Regions from separate parts of the Kribbella sp. NPDC050241 genome, predicted to be linked through region 1. Evidence: riboswitches for the same ligand, from Rfam matches in the RefSeq annotation. Region 1 holds a riboswitch; each other region holds the start of a gene.
The links. A riboswitch is a leader RNA that binds a small molecule or an ion and turns the genes downstream of it on or off. The one in region 1 is predicted to bind ZMP and ZTP.
Positions count from the first base shown of each region.

Region 2: linked by a shared signal. The riboswitch ahead of ACIBG5_RS04665 (glycine hydroxymethyltransferase) and the one ahead of folP (dihydropteroate synthase) in region 1 are both predicted to bind ZMP and ZTP.
Region 3: linked by a shared signal. The riboswitch ahead of ACIBG5_RS07510 (bifunctional 5,10-methylenetetrahydrofolate dehydrogenase/5,10-methenyltetrahydrofolate cyclohydrolase) and the one ahead of folP (dihydropteroate synthase) in region 1 are both predicted to bind ZMP and ZTP.

Region 1 covers NZ_JBITJE010000005.1:366,380-368,619, forward strand. The annotation lists gene ACIBG5_RS25280 (winged helix-turn-helix domain-containing protein) at 175-723, shown strand; ZMP/ZTP riboswitch at 738-827, shown strand; gene folP (dihydropteroate synthase) at 871-1,692, shown strand; gene ACIBG5_RS25290 (NUDIX hydrolase) at 1,671-2,063, shown strand; gene ACIBG5_RS25295 (S8 family serine peptidase) at 2,121-2,240, opposite strand, start outside.
Region 2 covers NZ_JBITJE010000001.1:1,004,506-1,006,745, reverse strand. The annotation lists gene ACIBG5_RS04670 (acyl-CoA dehydrogenase family protein) at 1-908, shown strand, start outside; ZMP/ZTP riboswitch at 935-1,016, shown strand; gene ACIBG5_RS04665 (glycine hydroxymethyltransferase) at 1,045-2,240, shown strand, end outside.
Region 3 covers NZ_JBITJE010000001.1:1,589,381-1,591,620, forward strand. The annotation lists gene ACIBG5_RS07505 (phytanoyl-CoA dioxygenase family protein) at 1-98, shown strand, start outside; gene ACIBG5_RS07510 (bifunctional 5,10-methylenetetrahydrofolate dehydrogenase/5,10-methenyltetrahydrofolate cyclohydrolase) at 121-963, opposite strand; ZMP/ZTP riboswitch at 994-1,083, opposite strand; gene ACIBG5_RS07515 (beta-N-acetylglucosaminidase domain-containing protein) at 1,084-1,689, opposite strand; partial or broken gene ACIBG5_RS07520 (beta-N-acetylglucosaminidase domain-containing protein) at 1,856-2,240, opposite strand, start outside.

The DNA.
Region 1 (2,240 bases):
CCGCCGGCCGCGCCCACCGTCCTGGGCCGGCCGGCGGTTCTCCGGGTCCAGTGGTCCTGTCCTGTCTTGGACAGTTCGCATTTGTGCCAGGCCCCCGCGCAGGGAATCCCTTGACTTACTTCCCGCCGTAAACCGTACTTAGTGCGGGTCGGGGTCGACAGGGGAGGGGCGCGCATGGAGAGGCCGTCGGATTCGTCGTTGATCATCGGTGTGGCCACGTCCACGGCCGAGCGGGTGCAGCTCGCACGGTTGCTGGGTGGGGCGGACGCGTTGTTGCTGGTATCGAGTGCCGAGCAGGCTCGTACGTTCCTCGCGCTGACCGGGGTGACGTCGTCGGCCGGACCGGTCGTGCTGACCCCGACCGTGCTGCCCATTGCCGAGCAGCATGCCCAGATCATGGCAGTGCCCACCCCTGAACCCGAGCCGGTGCTGGAGGAGGAGCTGTACCTGGACGTCGATCGCCGGGTGGTGCGGTGGAAGGACCGCGAGGTTCCCCTGACCCGGCTCGAGCACGACTTCCTGCACTGCCTGGTGGAGGAGCCCGGCCGGGTCTGGACGTACCAGCACCTGCACCACGCCGTCTGGGGCAACGAGCACCTTGGCCACGGCTCGCACATCCACTCCGTGGTGAAGCGGCTCCGCCAGAAGCTCGCCAACCTCGGCGCCACCGTCACCATCCACGCGGTCCGCGGCGTCGGCTTCCACCTGCTCCCGACGGCGTAACTGAGGTAGCGTTTGCGCCGGGTCGTGACTGGCGCATGAGGTGGGCGAACCACCGGGGAGCGATCTCGTCTGGATGACGTACGCCGAGCGCCTGGGCTTCTGGATCGACCGGGAGGCCATGTCATGAATCGGGTCATGAATCGGGTCATGAATCGACCGTTGCTGGTCGGCATCGTCAACATCACCGAGGACTCGTTCTCCGACGACGGTCGCTACCTTGCGGCGGACAACGCGATCGCCCATGCGCGCCGGTTGCACTCCGGTGGCGCCGACATCATCGAACTCGGCCCGGCGTCCAGCCACCCGGATGCCGCCAAGGTGACGCCCGAGCAGGAGATCGCCCGGCTGGCTCCAGTGCTGGATGCGCTGGGCGACCTACCGCTGGCCGTCGACTCCTACCATCCGGCGACGCAGCGGTACGCCGCCGAGCACGGAGCGACGTACCTGAACGACATCCAAGGCTTCCCGGACCCACATCGGTACGACGAACTGGCCGCCCTGACCTGCCGGCTGGTGGTGATGCACTCGGTCCAGCACCTCGGTCCGGCCACCAGGGTTCGTACCGAGCCACAGACGATCTGGCCGGCCATCGAGCGATTCTTCGACGCCCGCGTCACCGCCCTCGAGTCAGCCGGCATCACCCGCGACCGCCTGATCCTGGACCCCGGCCTCGGCTACTTCCTGGGCAGTACTCCGGAACCGTCGCTCACCGTCCTGGCCAACCTCAGCCGCCTCAAGAGCCGCTACAACCTCCCCGTCCTCGTCTCCCCGTCCCGCAAGTCCTTCCTGCGCACGCTCACGAACACGGCGCTGTCCGACATCGGCCCCGGCACCCTCGCCGCCGAGCTCCACGCCACCACCCAGGGCGCGGACTACATCCGTACCCACGACCCGGCCGCCCTCTCCACCGCACTCATCGTCCACACCACTCTGACGAATGGCGCCGAATGCCTCAGCACGAAGCGATAGTCGCCGTACTGCGACAAGCCGACCGAGTACTCGTCATCCGCCGGGGCCCGGAGGCGCGCATGCCCGGATACTGGGCGCCTCTCAGCGGGACCCTCGAACCCGGCGAGAGCCAGCAGCAAGCCCTCGTCCGCGAGGTCCGGGAGGAGGTCGGCCTGGCAGTCACCCCACTCGCCAAGGTCTGGGAGTCGACCACCGCCGGAGGCGACTACCTGCTCCACTGGTGGACCGCGGCGGCATCACCCGGCGAGGTGACGGCGGATCCGCGAGAGGTGGGCGAGACCCGCTGGGTCACTCCCGCACAGTTCCTCGCGTTGCAGCCGATCTTCGCGGGCGACCGGGAGTTCTTCGGGGAGGTCTTCCCGCGGTTGTGAAAAGGGACCGGCCCCACCCGGAAGATCCGAGTGGGGCCGGCTCCGACTACGTCACTGCTACTTGATGGACTTCAGGGCGAAGTCCTCGGTGATCGGTTCACCGGCGAGGAGCCGGGCGGTTCGGGTCTGGGGCTTGTAGCCGTCCTTCGCGGCGATCAGCGTGAGCGGGTTGTTGCG
Region 2 (2,240 bases), on a different contig from region 1:
GCGTGCTTGCCGACGGCAACCGGAACGCGTTTGCCCTGCAGCGGCTGAAGGACAAGCTCGGGAACCGGTCGAACGCGTCCAGCGAGGTCGAGTTCCACGGCACGGTCGGCTACCGCCTCGGCGACGAGGGCGCCGGGGTCCGCACGATCATCGAGATGGTGGCCGCGACCCGGCTGGACTGCGTCCTCGGCTCGGCCGCTCTCCAACGGCGCGCGCTGGTCGAGGCGCTCTGGCACACCCGCCATCGTTCGGCGTTCGGTGATCTGCTCGCCGACAAGCCCGCGATGCAGAACGTGCTGGCCGACCTGGCGCTCGAGAGTGAGGCTGCGACAGCGCTCGCGATGCGGCTTGCGGCGGCGGTTGATGCGTCGACCAACGGCAACGAGCAGGAGGCCGCGTTCCGGCGGATCGGGCTGCCGCTGGCGAAGTTCTGGGTGAGTAAGCGGACGCCGTTCATGGCCGCCGAGGCCCTGGAGTGTCTCGGCGGGAACGGGTTCGTCGAGGAGTCCGGGATGCCTCTGCTGTTCCGGGAGTCCCCGCTGAACTCGATCTGGGAAGGGTCGGGGAACGTGAACGCACTCGACGTACTGCGAGCCCTCAGACGGCCCGAGTCGCTCGAGGCTTGGCTGCTGGAGGTCGGCGCGGCGCGGGGTGCGGACGAACGCCTGGACACCGCGGTCAACGACGTACTGCAAGCGCTTGCTGACGTCGAGGGCGCCGAGGCGGGCGCCCGCCGGTTGGCGGCGCGGATGGCGCTCTGCCTTCAGGCGTCCCTGCTCGTCCGGCACTCCACACCCGCGGTCGCGGACGCCTTCGTCGCGTCCCGACTGGCGAACGACTGGGGCGGCGTCTTCGGCACCCTCCCGCGGACCACGCCGTTCGGCCTGATCACCGACCGCAGCCTCTGACTCTGAGCCGCGGCAGCACGATAGGGTGGCCGCGTCGCGACTGGCGCGCTGAGGTGGAGAACCACCGGGGAGCGAAGACTGTCGGCACCGTGCGCCTGGGTGCCCACGACCCACTGCAACCGCAGGAGAGACAACGATGACTCAACCCTTCGACGCCGCCGCCGCGTCGGCCGCGTACAACAACGCGCTCCAGGTGATCGCCGCGGTGGAACCCACCGTCGCCGGCGCGATCAAGGCCGAACTGGCCGACCAGCGTTCCTCGCTGAAGCTGATCGCGAGCGAGAACTACGCCTCCCCCGCCACCTTGCTGACGATGGGCAACTGGCTCTCGGACAAGTACGCCGAGGGCACCATCGGGCACCGTTTCTACGCGGGCTGCCAGAACATCGACACCGTCGAGCAGGCCGCGGCCGACCACGCCACGGCGCTGTTCAACGCCCCGCATGCCTACGTCCAGCCGCACTCCGGCATCGACGCGAACCTGGTCGCCTTCTGGGCGATCCTGGCCCAGCGGATCGAGTCCCCGGCGCTGGCCGAGGCGGGCGCGAAGCACGTCAACGACCTGTCCGAGGAGGACTGGTCCAAGCTCCGCCGGGCGTTCGGTGACCAGAAGATGCTCGGTATGTCGCTGGACGCCGGCGGTCACCTGACCCACGGCTTCCGGCCGAACATCTCCGGCAAGATGTTCCACCAGAGCTCCTACGGCACCGATCCGGAGACCGGGCTGCTCGACTACGACGAGGTCGCCCGCAAGGCGCGGGAGTTCAAGCCGCTGATCCTGATCGCCGGCTACTCGGCGTACCCGCGGAAGGTGAACTTCGCGACGATGCGCGAGATCGCCGACGAGGTCGGCGCGACGCTGATGGTCGACATGGCGCACTTCGCCGGCCTGGTCGCGGGCAAGGTCTTCACCGACGACTTCGACCCGATCCCGCATGCGCACGTCACCACGACGACCACGCACAAGTCGCTGCGCGGCCCGCGCGGCGGCATGGTGCTGTGCCAGCCGGAGTACGCCGACGCCGTCGACCGCGGCTGCCCGATGGTTCTGGGTGGTCCGCTCGGCCAGACGATGGCGGCGAAGGCGGTCGCGCTGGCGGAGGCCCGGCAGCCGTCGTTCCAGGAGTACGCGCAGGCCGTCGCAGACAACGCGGTCGTGCTCGCGGAGGGCCTGATGAAGCGTGGCGTCAAGCTCGTCACCGATGGCACCGAGAACCACCTGGCTCTGCTCGACGTCTCGTCGTACGGGATCACCGGGCGGCAGGCCGAGTCGGCGCTGCTCGACGCGGGGATCGTGACGAATCGGAACGCCGTACCGCGCGACCCGAACGG
Region 3 (2,240 bases), on a different contig from region 1:
TGATGGTAGCCGGGACCGACCCGTACGCCTACAAGGGCATCGACGACATCGCGCGCCCGCATTCCCGCGCCGACAAGGACGGCGGCTGCGACCGCTAGGACACGTCGCTAGAGCCGTGCCCTAGCGGGTCTGCGCCTCGGCGGCGTCGACGGCCTGCTCCAGGAGCAGGGCGATCGTCATCGGACCGACCCCGCCGGGGACCGGTGTGATCAGGCTCGCGACCTCGGCCGCGGCGGCGAAGTCGACGTCCCCGACGTTGCCCTCGTTGTAGCCGGCGTCGACGACGACCGCGCCGGGCTTGAGCCAGTCGCCCTGGACGAAGTTCGGCCGGCCGACCGCGGCCACCACGATGTCCGCGGTCCGGACGATCGCGGGCAGGTCGGTGGTTCGGGAGTGCGTGTAGGTGACGGTCGCGTTCGATGCCAGCAGCAACATCCCGGCCGGCTTGCCGAGAATCGGGCTGCGGCCGATCACGACCGCGTGCGCCCCGGCGATCGGCACGTCGTACGCCTCGAGCAGGCGCATGATCCCGCCGGGCGTCGCGGACCGGAAGCCTGGTTCACCGAACGCCATCGCACCGAACGACCGCGTGGTCACGCCGTCGACGTCCTTGGCCGGGTCGATCGCCTCGAACGCGGCCCGCTCATCGATCTGCGCAGGCACCGGGTGCTGCAGCAGGATCCCGTGCACCGCCGCGTCCTGGGACAGCTTGGTCAGCTCAGCGACCAGCTCCTCGGTCGTCGTCTCCGCGGGCAGTACCACGCTCCGCGACCCGATGCCGGCCTTCTTCGACCGGTTCTGCTTCATCCGCACGTACGTCGCCGACGCGGGATCGTCACCGACCAGCACGGTGGCCAGGCACGGCTGGACCCCGGTCCGCTCCTGCAGTGCACGGGCCCGGTCGGCCGTCTTCGCCACGATCTCGGCGGCAACGTCGGTACCGGTCATCAAAGTGGCAGTCATAGCGCGCGCTCCCTTGGGCGTCGACAACAGGTCAAGTGCCCAGGCGCGCGGCTCGGCCGGATCCTCCGGCGGACCGTTCCCCGGTGGTCGTCCACCTCAGCGCCAGTCGCGGTCCACCGCTCAGGATACCCGGCCACCCTCCGTCGCCTCGGTCAGGAAGGTCTCGATGACAGGGTCACCGAGTTGGGGATGGGTCTTGGAGTGTGGCAGGCGGGTGTCGCGGATCGTCTTGGCCTGGGTGACCAGGTGGTCGATCTGGTCCCGGGTCGTGGCGGCGTCCGAGCTGTTGCCTTCGGCCACTGCTTCGAGGTGCCGGAGGGACTCGCGGAGTGCTTGCGCCCAGAGGAAGGTCGCATCGAGCCAGGCTCCGGCCTCGTCGGCGAACGACGGGTCGGACACCCCGGCGCGGATCCGGGCCGGAGCGTTCTCGATCGCCTCGAGGTACGGCTCGAGCTGCGCGATGGCCCCGGCCAGGTCGCCCGTCTTCCAGGTCTTCCAGAACGCGGCGGTCTGCGCGGCGAGGACCGGCGCGTTCACCAGGTGCAGCCGGCCGTCATAGGTGGTGAGGTCGGCGAAGACCTCCAGCGCAGCGATCGTCTCGGCGTCTCCCCCGGCCCGCTCGGCGAGCGCGCGGTGCCACGAGGCCTGCTCGTCGTACGTCGCCGGGTTCCAGCCGAACTCGGCGAACGAGTAGAGCGCGATCTTGCTGGCCCCGGCCTGGTTCATCGGGTTCGAGATCACGCCGACGACCTGGTCGGCCAGACCAGGCTCGCGACCGCTGTAGGCCGGCAACGGACTGCAAAGGGTCATTCTCAACAACCGTCTCCGGGTCGACCTCCGCCGCGAGCAGGATCCGGGCGGCCGCGTAGTCGTTGACCGGGTAGTTGTCCCAGATGAGGATGTCGTGCCCGAACACGGCCTTCGCCTCGGCCGCTTGTGCGCTCGTGATCGTCTCCGGTACGACGCCGATACCGGTCCAGTGCACGACCACCGCGCTGTCCAGCTGCTCCCGCAGCGCCTGCTTGTACGGCGTCTCGTCGACGTTGTAATACTCGGTCGGGACCATCTGCAGGGGGGCGAGGTCCGGCTTGGTCGCGACCCACTCGCGCTGGATCCGGTTCAGCAACTCGCTCTGTGCGCGCCCGGCTCCGCCACCGCCGGCGCCGTACTTCTCCTCGTCCTCGGCGCTGTGCCACTTCTCGTACTCGATGTCGTCCAGGGCCACATTGAACGCGCGCGCACCCAGCGCGTACAGGGCCTCGAACTTGGCGATCAGC